2 regions of the Pseudomonas xanthosomatis genome follow, and region 1 is predicted to be linked to the other one. Evidence: riboswitches for the same ligand, from Rfam matches in the RefSeq annotation. Region 1 holds a riboswitch; the other holds the start of a gene.

What was found. Region 1 has a riboswitch for cobalamin ahead of KSS93_RS14390 (TonB-dependent receptor). Riboswitches for the same ligand answer to the same signal wherever they lie in the genome.
Region 2: it holds a riboswitch for cobalamin, as region 1 does, so the genes downstream of both, cobW (cobalamin biosynthesis protein CobW) here and KSS93_RS14390 (TonB-dependent receptor) in region 1, are expected to answer to the same signal.

What each region holds. Positions count from the first base shown of each region.
Region 1 is NZ_CP077075.1:3,210,979-3,218,260, reverse strand. It holds gene lpxO (lipid A hydroxylase LpxO) at 1-857, shown strand, start outside; gene KSS93_RS14405 (carboxymuconolactone decarboxylase family protein) at 993-1,337, shown strand; gene KSS93_RS14400 (GNAT family N-acetyltransferase) at 1,542-2,111, shown strand; gene KSS93_RS14395 (outer membrane beta-barrel protein) at 2,161-2,907, opposite strand; cobalamin riboswitch at 3,033-3,237, shown strand; gene KSS93_RS14390 (TonB-dependent receptor) at 3,347-5,458, shown strand; gene yghU (glutathione-dependent disulfide-bond oxidoreductase) at 5,637-6,476, shown strand; gene KSS93_RS14380 (amidase) at 6,693-7,282, shown strand, end outside.
Region 2 is NZ_CP077075.1:3,825,605-3,832,886, reverse strand. It holds gene KSS93_RS17095 (response regulator transcription factor) at 1-326, opposite strand, end outside; gene KSS93_RS17090 (DUF1272 domain-containing protein) at 534-776, opposite strand; gene cobM (precorrin-4 C(11)-methyltransferase) at 841-1,593, opposite strand; gene KSS93_RS17080 (cobalamin biosynthesis protein) at 1,621-2,019, opposite strand; gene KSS93_RS17075 (CbtA family protein) at 2,019-2,714, opposite strand; gene KSS93_RS17070 (CbtB domain-containing protein) at 2,736-2,921, opposite strand; cobalamin riboswitch at 3,020-3,242, opposite strand; cobalamin riboswitch at 3,303-3,496, shown strand; gene cobW (cobalamin biosynthesis protein CobW) at 3,597-4,664, shown strand; gene cobN (cobaltochelatase subunit CobN) at 4,668-7,282, shown strand, end outside.

The DNA of each region.
Region 1 (7,282 bases):
ATGTTCACCTGCGCGGTCGGGTTCGTCACAAACTCACCCGCCAGCTCGGTGACCACTCAAGCTTCCTGGCCCCGGTCAACAGCTTCCTCTACCTGTTCTCCAAGCAGCCGGCCAAGCCGTACCTGCCTGTGGAGGCGTTTCCCGAGCTGCAACCGCTCAAGGACAACTGGCAGGAAATCCGCCAGGAAGCCCAGCAACTGCTGCATGCCGGCGAAATCAAAAAGTCCGACAATTATGACGACGTCGGCTTCAATTCGTTCTTCAAAACCGGCTGGAAGCGCTTCTACCTGAAGTGGTACGGCGAGAGCCACCCGTCAGCGATGAGCCTGTGCCCGCGCACCACCGAGCTGCTGCAAGGCATCGGCACGGTCAAGGCGGCGATGTTCGCCACCCTGCCGCCGGGCGCCAAGCTGGTACGCCACCGCGACCCGTACGCCGGCTCCTACCGCTACCACCTGGGCCTGGACACCCCCAACGACGACGGCTGCTATATCGACGTCGACGGCGAGAAGTACTCGTGGCGCGACGGCGAGGCGGTGATGTTCGACGAGACCTACATCCATTACGCCGCCAACACCACCGAGCACAACCGCATCATCCTGTTCTGCGATGTCGAGCGCCCGCTCAAGTACCGCTGGGCGACCGCCTTCAACCGCTGGTTCAGCCGCAACGTGATGGCCGCAGCCGCCGCACCGAACGATGCCAACGACAAGACCGGCGGCATCAACCGCCTGTTCACCCGCATCTACAAGATTCGCGAGCGCGGCAAGGCCATGAAGAAGCGCAACCGCACCCGCTACTACCTCGAAAAGTGGGCTGTGGTCGCCGCACTTGTGCTGGTGTTCATCTACATCTGACCCGCCGTTCCCTGGAGGTGCCGGCTTGCCGGCTCCTCCAGGGGGCGCTGCGAACGCAGCACAGCCGCACAAGACGCCCTGCGCAACCTCGACTAGCCTGAAAGCTCCTGTTGCCAACCCGACAAGGTGAAGACGATGAGCATGATGGACTGGGACGCCTACCGTAAGCAGTTGATGGCCGGTATCGGCGACCTCAAGCACCTCTCCCCCGACACCGTGGCCGGGTACATGACCGCCAGCGGCGCCGGCGCCAAGACCAACCACCTGGATGCAAAAACCCGCGAGCTGATCAGCCTGGCGGTGGCGGTGACCACCCGCTGCGACGGCTGCATCGCCGTGCACTCGCAGCAGGCGGTCAAGCATGGTGCCACCCGCGAGGAAATCGCCGAGGCTTTGGGTGTGGCGGTGGCGATGAATGCCGGCGCGGCGCTGGTGTATTCGGCCCGGGCGCTGGATGCGGTGGGCAAGGCCGGGGCCTGATTGGCACCACCCGGTGGGGGCAACTGCCTGGTGTTGCCTTTACCGGCCTCATCGCGGGCAAGCCCGCTCCTACAGGGGGCGCATGGCCTTTCAGACCTGCGCTGTACCTGTGGGAGCGGGCTTGCCCGCGATGGGGCCATAACAGGCTTGCTCCCAATCGCCACACCCCCCAGACTTGCCTGCCCAGCCCGCCCAGGTAGCCGCATGATCCACATCCGCCCCATGACCCCGGACGACTTCGAACGCTTCTGGCCCACCTTCCAGGCCATCGTCCAGGCCCGCCAGACCTACGCCTTCGACCCCGCCCTCGACCAAAGCCAGGCCCGCCAGCTGTGGCTGCAAGCGCCCCTGCATACCCTGGTGGCCGAAGAACACGGCGAGCTGCTCGGCTCGTACTACCTCAAAGCCAACGCCGCCGGCCCTGGCAGCCATGTGGGCAATTGCGGCTACATGGTCTGCGAGCACGCCCGTGGCCGTGGCGTGGCGCGGCTGATGTGCGAACACTCGCAAAAGCTCGCGCGCCAGGAGGGTTTTCTGGCGTTGCAGTTCAATTCGGTGGTGGCCAGCAACGAAGTGGCTGTGGCGCTGTGGCACAAGCTCGGCTTCGACACGGTCGGGCGGTTGCCCAAGGCCTACCGGCATGCCCAGCTGGGGCTGGTGGACTGCCTGGTGATGTACAAGTGGCTTGCCGACGAGCCGGTGGTGGAAAAGCCTGCGCTGTTGATCGGGCGCAAGAACATCGAGGCGCGGGTGTCGCGACGACGCGGGCGCTGATGCCCGGTAGCGGCCCTGTCGCCGGCAAGCCGGCGACAGGACACTTTGATCAGAACGCCAACCCGACCTTCACGCCAAACTCGTCACGCTTGAGCTTGTTGTTGTCCAGCACCGGCGAATCGCCATCGACCTTGTACTCGGTGCGGGTGTAGTACACCCCGGCCTGCACCGGCATGCTGCCCTGCTGGTTCATCAGCAAGGTGACTTCGGCGTAAGGGTTGGTGCGGTCCTTCATGTCGACACTGTCGCTGCCAAAATCGTCCACCTTGATGCGCGCACGGCCGTCGATAGTGTGGCGGGCGCCCACTTCGAAACGCAGGGTCGAGGTGTCGAACTGGTGGTTGTAACCCAGCGCCGCCTTGGCGAAAGGCGATTTGTAGGTCAGGCGGGTATCGAGGTCGTTGATCTCGGGCTCGAAGCGGGTCCAGCTGTAGCCACCGCCTACGGTGACATCGACGAAGTTGCGCGCATCCAGCGCGGCGCGCCAGCCCAGGTCCAGTTCGGCCTGGGCCTCCTTGAGCTTGTTGTCGTTCTTCTTGCCGTACTTGGCCTCGGCCCCCAGCTGATAGATCAGCCCGGACTCGGCAGTCATCTTGTTGCCGAAGCTGGCGAACACACCGCCCTGGCCCAGGTGCTCCTTGTCCGAGCTGCTGCCGCCCTCGAACTTGAAGCTGTCGTACGAGCCCAGCAGGCCGAAGGTGAACAGCGGGTCGGTGCTGGGTGCGGCACTGGCGGCCAGGGGCGCGCCCATCAGTGCCAGCAGGCAGGCGTGGCGCAGCGGGTTACGGATGAACATTGGCAAAAGTCTCCATGACGTAAGTGAATGACAAACCAGCCCTTCGAGACAACGTCATTGGGAAAAGTTCGGAAAAAAATCAGTAAAAACTGCTAAACCATTGCCCCGTCACACTTTTGGTGGTCAGATGCGCGCCAGTTTCAGGTGTCCTGCGCCGCCGCGCGCAGGGTGAAACGGGAAGCCGGTGCGTCGTTTTTGCGACAAGTCCGGCGCTGCCCCCGCAACGGTAAGCGAGCGAACCCTTCGACACACCACTGTGCCTTGGCATGGGAAGGTGAAGGCTTCACGACCCTCGCAAGCCCGGAGACCGGCCTGAAGCCTTACTTGGCAACCCGCGGTGGGCGGGCGCAGGCCGGTATCCGCGTGCGCGCCTGCGTGCGTGGTTCGCCTTTGCGTGTTTTCCACCGGGATCCATTCATTCCTGCAGCAGTGGAACGACATGTCCCGATTCAGCAAGCTCCACCCCCTGGCCGCCTGTTTGGCCGTCGCCCTTCCGGCCTTGGCCGACGAACCCCTGACCCTGCCTTCCACCGCTGTTACCGACAGCCAGGAGGCACGCAGCATCGACCTGGCCACCCCGACCCCGGCTGGCTCGCGGCTGAACCTCAGCGCCCTGGACACCCCCGCCAGCACCAGCACCCTCAGCGAGGCACAGATCCAGCAGCGCAACAACGCCACCGTGCAGGACGCCGTAAGCCGCACCCCAGGGCTGACCTTCATCGGCACCCCGGGCGACGGCGGCACCGGCCTGTCGGCGCGCGGCTTCACCGGGCAAAATTCGGTGATGACCCTGTTCGACGGCGCACGCCTGTACACCGGTGCCGGCACCCAGACGTTCCCGGTAGACCCGTGGATGGTCGAGCGTATCGATGTGCTGCGCGGCCCGGCCTCGGTGCTGTACGGCGAAGGCGCCACCGGGGCGACGATCAACGTGGTCCCGAAAAAGCCGCTGACCGGCGAGGTGCGCAACCACCTGCGCCTGGGCTATGGCTCGTGGGGCCGCCAGCAACTGGGCATGGACAGTGGCGGCAGCTTGAGCGAGCGCTTGAGCTATCGCCTGACCCTCAACCAGCAAGCCGGTAACGGCTACGTTGACCGCACCGAGTCGCGCAGCCTGGCCCTGAGCGCCGCCCTGCGCTTCGATGCCAGCGACAACCTGAGCTTCACCCTGGCCCACGAACGCGGTGACGCGCAGCCGGCCAACTACTACGGCACCCCGCTGATCGACGGCCACCTGCGCGACAGCCTGCGCAAGAAAAACTACAACGTCAGCAACGATGTGCAGCGCTACCACGATGAATGGACACGCCTGACCACCGACTGGGCCCTGAGCGACAGCGTGTCGGCCAGCAACCAGCTGTACTACATCAAGAGCCGCCGCCACTGGCGCAACGCCGAAAGCTACAGCTGGGACCCGTCCGCTTCTGCGGTGCAGCGCGGCAGCTTCCTGGAAATCCGCCACAACCAGGAGCAGGTCGGCGACCGCCAGAGCTTCACCTTCGACCACAGCCTGCTGGGCCTTGCCAGCAAGACCGTGGTGGGCGTCGAGGCCAACCGCATCCGCTTCAACATCGACAGCAACTTCCCCTACGAAGACGGCAGCAGCGACCCGCTCGACCCGTGGCACCCTGCCCCCGGCCCTTTCCATAGCAACAGCCCGACACAACCGCAGATGCTGTCCAAGGTCAACACCGTCGCCCTGTTTGCCGAAAACCGCACCCAATTGAGCGAGCGCCTGGCGCTGGTCACCGGCATTCGCCGCGACCAGAACCACATCGACCGCGACGACCTGGTCAACAACAGCCGCAACGACCGCAGCCTGCGCGGCGGCAACTGGCGAGCGGGCCTGGTGTATGCGCTCAGCGACGACCTGTCACTGTACGGCCAGTTTTCCACCAGCGAGGACGGCGTCGGCGACCTGCTGACCCTGCGCCCGGAGCAAAGCCTGGACCTGACCGAGGCCAAGCAGACCGAACTGGGCCTGAAACAGCGCTTTTGGGCCGGGCGCGGCGAATGGACCCTGGCGGCCTACCACATCGTCAAAAAGAAACTGCTGGTCAGCGACCCGCTCACCCATGCCAAACAGCAGGCCGGCCAGCAGACCTCCGATGGCCTGGAAGCCAGCCTGGAACTGGCGCTGGGCAACCAGTGGCAGCTGTCGGCCAACGCAGCGCTTGTGCGGGCCGAGTACGACCAGTTCGACGAGGTGAACGGCGGCATCGCCTATGACCGCGCCGGCAACCGCCCCACCGACGTACCGCGGCGCACCGCCAACCTGTGGCTGAACAAAGGCTTCAGCCAGGCGGTAGATGCCGGCATCGGCCTGCGCTATGTGGACGAGCGCTACGCCAACACCGCCAACAGCCAGCGCGTGCCGGGCTATACCGTGGTCGATGGCAATATCGGCTGGCAAGTGCTGCCGGACGTGCGCCTGGGGCTGCAGGTGAACAATCTGTTCGACCGGGTGTATGCGCAGTCGGCGTACAGCGGCGAGCAGTGGTTGCTGGGCACGCCGCGGTCGTACTTTGCCACCGTGGATTACCGGTTCTGAGCGGATGGCCTCATCGCCGGCAAGCTAACGCGCAATCCCGATTGACGCGCCCCCTGCAGGAGCCGGCTTGCCGGCGATAGGGCCAGCCCAGGCCACCAACCATTTGCCCCCGGCGCCGAACCCATGGCATAGATGCACGTCTACCGTGCCTGCACATGCCTTTCAGGAGATCGCGCCCATGAGCAAGTCCCCCTACGTACCGCCCAAAGTCTGGAAGCACGAAGCCGCCTCCGGCGGCCAGTTCGCCAGCATCAACCGCCCGGTCGCCGGCCCCACCCACGACAAACAGCTGCCTGTCGGCAAGCACCCGCTGCAGCTGTATTCGCTGGCCACGCCCAACGGCGTGAAGGTGACCATCCTGCTCGAAGAGCTGCTCGCCCTCGGCCACTCCGGCGCCGAATACGATGCCTGGCTGATCCGCATTGGCGAGGGTGACCAGTTCGGTAGCGGCTTCGTTGAGGTGAACCCCAATTCGAAGATTCCCGCCCTGCTCGACCGCAGCGTCGAACCGCCGGTGCGGGTGTTCGAGTCCGGCTCGATCCTGCTGTACCTGGCCGAGAAATTCGGCGCCCTGCTGCCCAAGGCTCCGGCCGCACGCACCGAGTGCCTCAACTGGCTGTTCTGGCAGATGGGTTCGGCGCCGTACCTGGGCGGTGGGTTCGGCCACTTCTACGTGTATGCGCCAGAGAAGTTCGAGTACGCCATCAACCGCTTCACCATGGAGGCCAAGCGTCAGCTCGACGTGCTGGAGCGGCGCCTGGCCGACAGCGCCTACCTGGGCGGTGACGAGTACAGCATCGCCGACATCGCCGTATGGCCCTGGTACGGCCAGCTGGTGCGCGGCAACCTGTACGGTGCGGCCGAGTTTCTGGCGGTGCACGAGTACCCCAACCTGCAGCGCTGGGCCGAAACCATCGCCCAGCGCCCGGCGGTGCAGCGCGGCACCCGGGTCAACCGCACCTGGGGAGATGAAGACACCCAGGTGCCGGAGCGGCATTCGGCGGCTGATCTGGATTGATGCCTCGTGGGAGCGGGCTTGACCCGCGATGGATGGCGCCGGCTGCGCCGGTATCGCGGGGCAAGCCCGCTCCCACACCAGCATTCATGCCCCGCCAGCGCGCCCGGACTGCCGCGCTGCAACGAACCATTTCCCCGCTGCATGCCTGCGTGCAACAAGACCTTCTTGCTACACTCGCCGCCATGATTTTTCCACCTGCACAACTGTGGTGACAGCATGATCGAGGTAACCGAGGTTTCCATTGCCGAGCTGCGCAACGCGCTCGAGACCGGCCGCACGACCGCCGTGGAGCTGGTCAAGGCCTATCAGGCACGTATCGACGCCTTTGACGGCAAACACACCGCCACCGCACTCAACGCCGTGGTGGTGCGCAACCCCGAGGCACTGAAAGAGGCCGAGGCCTCCGACGCCCGCCGCGCCCAGGGCAAGACCCTCGGCCCGCTGGACGGCATCCCCTACACCGCCAAGGACAGCTACCTGGTCAAGGGCCTGACCGCCGCCTCCGGCAGCCCGGCGTTTCAGCACCTGGTCGCCCAGCGCGATGCCTTCACCGTCGAGCGCCTGCGCGCCGGCGGCGCCATCTGCCTGGGCAAGACCAACATGCCGCCGATGGCCAACGGTGGCATGCAGCGCGGCGTATATGGCCGTGCCGAAAGCCCGTACAACGCCAAGTACCTGACCGCCCCCTTCGCCTCGGGCTCGTCCAACGGCGCCGGCACCGCCACTGCCGCCAGCTACAGCGCCTTCGGCCTGGCTGAAGAAACCTGGTCCAGCGGCCGCGGCCCTGCCTCGAACAACGGCCTGTG
Region 2 (7,282 bases), 610 kb from region 1:
GCGTCGAGGTCCTCGTCCTTGTTCACGAAGGCACAAATGCCGGCGTCCATGCAGCGGCGCACATAAAGGTCGGCGGGCTGGCCGGTCAGGGCCATGATCTTGGGGGGCGGGTCCAGCAGCTTGAGGCGTTTGATCACCTCCATGCCGTCCAGGTCGGGCAGTCCGATGTCGAGGATGACCACGTCGGCCCTGGTCTTGGCAGCCAAGGTGGCGGCCTCCTTGCCCTTGCCGGTTTCACCGACGACGGTGAAGCGCTCGTTCTCGAGCAGCATGCGCACGGCAAGGCGAACGATGTGGTGGTCATCGACCAGCAGCACGGATGTCATGCAATCACTCCTGTTGAATTGAGCCCGCGTCCTTTGATCCAACAGGCTCAGGTCTGGGGCTGCGAAGCCGGGGCAGCGCACATTACGGAGATTCAGGAGCCTTGGTAATAGGGGAGTATAGGTGTGTTGAAAAGACAACGCGCATTTGTTGAAAAGGACTACAAAAGGGCCTTGGACAGCCCTCTTGCTCATGGCTGGTGTTTAGCGTCAGGCGCAGGCGGGGTGGGCCTTGTGCACTCGCTGGGTTGAAGCGGGGTTGTTGTGCAAGGCCCGGCCAACCCGGGTTGGCCGAGGGCTCAGCTGGCCGCCGCAATTCGGGCAACCACTGCTGAAATGCTGCGCGGCGCAGGCGCTGCAGAAGGTGCATTCGAACGAGCAGATCAGAGCATCCGGGCTGTCACCGGGCAGGTCGCGGTCACAGCATTCGCAGTTGGGGCGTAGCTCGAGCATGGCGTGGCTTCCGTGGTTGGCAAAGCCTGAGTGTGCTACGGCGCCCTGCTACCCGGCAATCGGCTCAGCGCCCGGGGCGGTAAAGGTGGGCGTGGCCGGCGCGGTACAGCGCCGAATCGGCGAACGGCGCATCGCCCAGCACATGGCCGACCAGGATCAGCGCCGTGCGCCTGAAGCCCTTGCTGGCAACCTGTTCGACGATGTCCGCCAGGGTGCCACGGGCCCAGTCCTGGTCAGGCCAGGTGGCCCGGTGCACCACGGCCACCGGGCAGTCGGCGCCGTAATGCGGTAGCAGTTCGTCGACGATGCGTGCCAGGTTGCGGATGCCCAGGTGGATGGCCAGGGTGCAACCATGCCGGGCCAGGTCGGCCAGTTGTTCGCCGGCAGGCATCGGCGAGCTGTCGCCGTAGCGGGTCAGAATCACCGTTTGTGCCACCTCCGGCAGGGTCAGTTCGCAGCCGAGCAGGGCGGCACTGGCAGCGGTGGCGGTGACGCCTGGGATGATCTGGTAGTCGATGCCCAGCTCGCGCAGGTGGCGGATCTGCTCGCCGATGGCGCCGTACAGGCTCGGGTCGCCGCTGTGTATGCGGGCCACGTCCTGGCCGTTGGCGTGGGCCTGGCGCATGGCATCGATGATCTGCTCCAGGTGCAGCTCGGCACTGTTGATGACGGTGTTGGCGCGGTGCCCTTCGAGCACCGCAGGCGGCACCAGGGAGCCTGCGTAGATGATCACCGGGCACTGGTGGATCAGGCGTTGGCCCTTGACCGTGATCAGCTCGGGGTCGCCGGGGCCGGCGCCGATGAAGTAGACCGTCATGAAAAATCCTTGCAGAAAAAAGGCGGATTATCCGCCGTACGCCAGCGCCAGGGTAGCGCCGCCCAGTATTTGCCGGGGCACGCGCAGGCGGGGCGTTGCGCAACGGGTACCGGCCAGCGCCAGGGCAGTGCTTTCGGCGACGCCCCAGCAGCCGGTCTGGGCGAAGGCTGCGGCCGAGCGTTGGCTGAGCAGTGGCTCGAAGCCAAGCAGGTGCTCGGCATCGAAACAGATGAGGGGCAGCCCCAGGCGCTCGGCCAGTGCCAGCAACCCGGGCTCGCGGGCTTTGCGCCGGATGCTGGCGAGCCCATGCAGGGCGTTCAGCGACAGGCCGTGTTCGGCCAGGGTCTGGCGCAGCAGCACCGCCAGGGTTTCCACTGGGCAACCCCGGCGGCAGCCAAAGCCTGCGAACAGCGCAGGGGTAGACATCAGGCGGCGCTGGAGCGGCGGAACAGCCATGCGCTGAGCAGGCCCAGGGCCAGCCAGAATGCAGCGTTGGTCAGCCAGGAGGCGATCTTGAACTGGGTTTCAAGGGCTTCGGGGGCCAGGCTTTCGTGTACCGGTGGTTGCGGCGCGCCAATCACATGCGGGATCACCAGCAGCGCCACGCCCAGCACCTTGAACAACCAGTGCCGTGCGAATACCAGCAGCGCAAGGCCGGCAGCCGTGGCGGCAGCGGTGCCGATCCACCAGCTTTGGCGCAGGCCTAGGTCGGCTGCGGCGGTGCCCGGCAACTCCGGTGGCAGGCCCAGGGTCGGTGCCAGGCAGAACACCGCAAAACCCGCCAGCCCCCACCAGGCGCCGGTGCGCACCCGGCCCGGCTCACGCAGGCTGTACAGCGCCGCGAGAATCAGGGCAAAACCCACCGCCACCACCAGGTTGCCACCGGTGGTGGACAGCACGCGCTGCCAGCCATCTTCCGGTGACCAGGCCTCGCCGCCGTGTTCGTGCTCATGGGCTGCGCCGGCCCCGCCGTGCTCGTGGTGTTCGGCGGCAGGTGCTGCGCTCTCGTAGGTTTCGGCCTGCAGAATCAGCGGGGCCACCCAGAAACTTTGCAGCAAGGTCAGCAACAGGGCTGCGAGCAGCCCGCTGAAGCCCGCGGTGCGGGCAATGCGCGTAATCATGCAGGGATTCTCGGTAACCGGTCAGTGGCAGGGGAAGGCAGCGCTGTGGCGGGTGTCGTGGGCCGCGTTGTGCACGGCCTCGATGTGCGAGAAGCCGGCAAAGTACACCAGGCACAGGCCCAACAGGCTGGCGCTGACGGCGATGACCATGCGCTGGCTGAGGGAGGTAGGGGTGGCGATGCTGTGTTTGGCGGTGCTGATTGGCATGACGCGTTCCTCTGCTGCTTTTGTTGTGGCAACGGGCAAGCGCGGCGACCCCGGGCATGAGCGCCCAGGGGATACGACAGCGCCCGCCCACCGCGGGGTGTTGATATGGCGTCCAGGCCGGTCTCCGGGCTGGCGAGGTGGAGCGGGGCTCCAGGTTATGCGTTTCCTTCCCATGCCGGACTGCTGGCACAGTGGTTCAGACGCATCACTCGCTTACCGTTGCGGGGGCAGCACCGGCTTTGCCAGGCCTTGTAAAAGGCACTTGGCGCACCGGTTTCCCGTTTCACCCCCAATGGGGGCACCTTGACGCAGTGCGCTAGCAAATCACGGGGCAGGGCGGGCGTCAATCGCCGCGGCGGTTGACCGGATTGCAGGCACTGCGTAGCCTTGCCGCTTCGAGGTTCTCCGGCTGCTGCCGGAGCTAAGACGGGAACGCGGTCCAAGCCGCGGCTGCCCCCGCAACTGTAGGCACTAGAGGTTGGCACAGCCACTGCGCACGCGCGGGAAGGCGCCAACCCGCCGGCAACCGCCGGCACGGTGCAAGCCAGGAGACCTGCCTCGCAACGTTTTCGACTTTAAACCGGGCGGGGTGATCCGGTGGCGAACGCGCCCGGCCGGCAACGCCCGTGGCTGTCGCGCCGCATGCCCGCGCCACTGCAGCCAAGGGCACCTCCCATGAAAACACTGGCCAAGCTCCCCGTCACCATCGTCACCGGCTTTCTCGGCTCGGGTAAAACCACGCTGCTGCGCCATATGCTCGACAACGCCCAGGGCCGCCGCATCGCGGTGATCGTCAACGAATTCGGCGAGCTGGGCATCGACGGCGAAATCCTCAAGCAGTGCAGCATCGGCTGTAGCGAAGAAGAGGCCAACGGCCGCGTGTACGAGCTGGCCAACGGCTGCCTGTGCTGCACCGTGCAGGAGGAGTTCTTCCCGGTGATGCGCGAACTGGTGGCGCGCCGCGGCGACCTCGACCACATCCTCATCGAAACCAGCGGCCTGGCCCTGCCCAAACCCTTGGTGCAAGCCTTCCAGTGGCCGGAAATCCGCAATGCGTGCACGGTCGATGCGGTGATTACCGTGGTCGACAGCCCGGCCGTGGCCGCCGGCACCTTCGCCGCCTACCCCGACCAGGTCGACGCCCAGCGCAAGCTCGACCCCAACCTGGACCACGAATCGCCGCTGCACGAACTGTTCGCCGACCAGCTGGCCAGCGCCGACCTGGTGGTACTTAACAAGGCCGACCTGATCGACGCCGAAGGCCTGGCCAAGGTGCGCGCCGAGGTGGCCGAAGAGCTGCCGCCGGCGGTCAAGGTGATCGAAGCCAGCAGTGGCCGCCTGCCGCTGGAAGTGCTGCTGGGCGTGGGCGCCGAGTCCGAGGCGCATATCGATGGCCGCCGCACCCACCATGATTCGCACCACGACGGTGACGAGCATGACGACCACGACCATGACGCCTTCGACTCGATCTCCATCGACCTGCCCGAAGCTGACGAGAACCTGTTGCTCGATGCTCTGACGCAACTGGTGACCGAGTTCGGCATCCTGCGCGCCAAAGGCTTCGCCGCGATCCCCGGCAAGCCGATGCGCCTGCTGATCCAGGGCGTGGGCACGCGCTTCGACAAGCACTTCGACCGCGCCTGGCGCAGCGACGAGGCGCGCATCACCCGCCTGGTGCTGATCGGCCAGGACCTCGACGCCGTACAGTTGGAAGCGCGCCTGCGCCAGGCCCTGGGCGCCTGACCGATGCACCTGCTGCGGACCCAGCCCGGCGGCTTCGTGCCGGACGACAGCATCGCCGACCTCGGCCAGACACCCGCCGATCTGGTGATCCTCTGCAGCGGCGATTCCCACCTGGCACTACTTGCCGAAACCGCCGAGCAGTTGCCAGACGACTTCCCCAGCCTGCGCCTGGCCAACCCCATGCAGGTGCAGAACCACGCCTCGGTCGACCTGTATGTCGATGAAGTGCTGCGCCATGCCAAGGTGATCCTGGTTTCGCTGCACGGCGGCGTGGGCTATTGGCGCTACGGTGTCGAGCAACTGGTAGAGCTGGCCAACCGCGGTGTGCAGCTGATTCTGGTGCCGGGCGACGACCGCCCGGACCCGGAGCTCACCGGCCTGGGCACGGTGGTTGGCGAGCAGGCCGAACGGCTCTGGCACTACCTGCGCCAGGGCGGCAAGACCAACGCCTTCAACCTGTTCAACTGCCTGGCCACCCAGTGGCTGGGCCGTGACTACGCCTGGGACGAGCCGCAGCCGTTGCCGCGCACCGCGGTGTACCACCCGGCCCAGCCCAGCGCCACGCTGCAGAGCTGGTACGGCGAGTGGAACCCGCAATGGCCGGTAGCGCCGCTGCTGTTCTACCGCTCGCATCTGCAGGCGGCCAACACTGCTTTTATCGACGTGTTCTGCCAGCGCTTGCAGGCCTGTGGCCTGAACCCGCTGCCGATTGCCGTGGCCAGCCTCAAGGAGCGCGCCTGCCTCGAGCAGGTCGAGGCGTGGCTCGATGAAGTGCAGGCCGAGGTGATCATCAATACCACAGGCTTTGCCCTGTCCAGCCCCGAGCAGCCCAACCTGCGCCCGCTGCGCCGCGACGTGCCGGTGCTGCAGGCCATCTGCGCCCAGGACAACCAGCCCGCCTGGCAACAAAGCGAGCAGGGGCTGGGCGCGCGCGACCTGGCCATGCACATCGTCTTGCCCGAGCTGGACGGGCGCATCATCACCCGCCCGGTAAGTTTCAAGGACCTGGCCTGGCGCAGCGAGCGCAGCCAGTCCGATGTGGTCTGCTACCGGGCGCACCCCGAGCGCATGGACTTCGTTGCCGAACTGGCCCGGCGCTGGGTCGAGCTGGCAAGGCTCGGCAACGCCGAAAAACGCATCGCCCTGGTGCTGGCCAATTACCCGACCCGCGACGGGCGCATCGGCAACGGTGTCGGCCTGGACACCCCAGGTGCTGCGCTGAACATCCTCCAGGCCCTGCAACAGCAGGGCTACCCGGTGGCCGGGCTACCCGACAGCGGCACCGCGCTGATTCACCAGTTGCTGGGCGGGGTGACCAACGACCTCGACCACCTCGACCAGCGCCCCTGCGCGCAAAGCCTGAGCCTGGCCGACTACCACGCAGCCTTCGCCGCGCTGCCCGAGGCCAACCAGCGCGCCGTGCTGGAACGCTGGGGCGCGCCCGAGCAGGACCCGATGTACCGCAGCGGGCGAATGATGGTCGCCGGCCTGCGCTACGGCCTGACGTTCGTTGGCATCCAGCCGGCGCGCGGCTACCAGGTGGACCACAGCGCGGTGTACCACGACCCCGACCTCGTGCCGCCCCATGGCTACCTGGCGTTCCACTTCTGGCTGCGCAACGGCTTTGCCGCTGACGCGGTGGTACATGTGGGCAAGCACGGCAACCTGGAATGGCTGCCGGGCAAGGGTGTGGGGCTGTCCAGTGAATGCTGGCCGGACGCGCTGCTCGGCCCATTGCCCAACGTCTACCCGTTCATCGTCAACGACCCGGGCGAGGGCGCCCAGGCCAAGCGCCGTACCCAGGCGGTGATCATCGACCACCTGATGCCGCCGCTGACCCGCGCCGAGTCCTACGGCCCGCTGCGCCACCTGGAGCAACTGGCCGACGAATACTACGAAGCACAACTGCTGGACCCGCGCCGGGCGCGGGAGCTACAGCGCGATATCCTCGAGCTGGTCAAGGCCAACCATATCGACCGCGAGTTGCAGCTTGAGGGCCAGCTCGACGATGCGGCAGTCTGGTTGCCGCGCCTGGACACCTACCTGTGCGACCTCAAGGAATCGCAGATTCGCGACGGCCTGCACATCTTCGGCCAGTCGCCCGCCGGGCGCCTGCGCCGTGACACCCTGCTGGCCTTGCTGCGGGTGGAGCGTGGTGACGGCAAGGGCGCCAATGCCAGCCTGATCCGCGCTTTGGCCAAAGCCATGGCGCTGGCCTTCGACCCGCTGGACTGCGACCTCGGCGCGCCTTGGCAGGGCCCACGCCCGGCGCTGCTGCTGGCGGTGGACACGGCGTTGTGGCGCACCACCGGCGATACCCGCGAGCGCCTCGAACAGTTGGCCCTGATACAGATCGAGCAAGCCCTGGGCGGCACCCTGGCGTTACCCGATGAGGCCGGCTGGCAGCCGGTGCAGGCGGTGTTGCAGGCGCTGGTCGAGCAGATCGCTCCGCAGCTGGACGCTTGTGGCGGCGCCGAAATCGACGGCCTGCTGGCGGCTCTGGCCGGGCGTTTCGTCCCCGCCGGCCCCAGCGGCGCACCCAGCCGTGGCCGCCTGGACGTGCTGCCCACCGGGCGCAACTTCTACACCGTCGATGTGCGCAACCTGCCGACCACCAC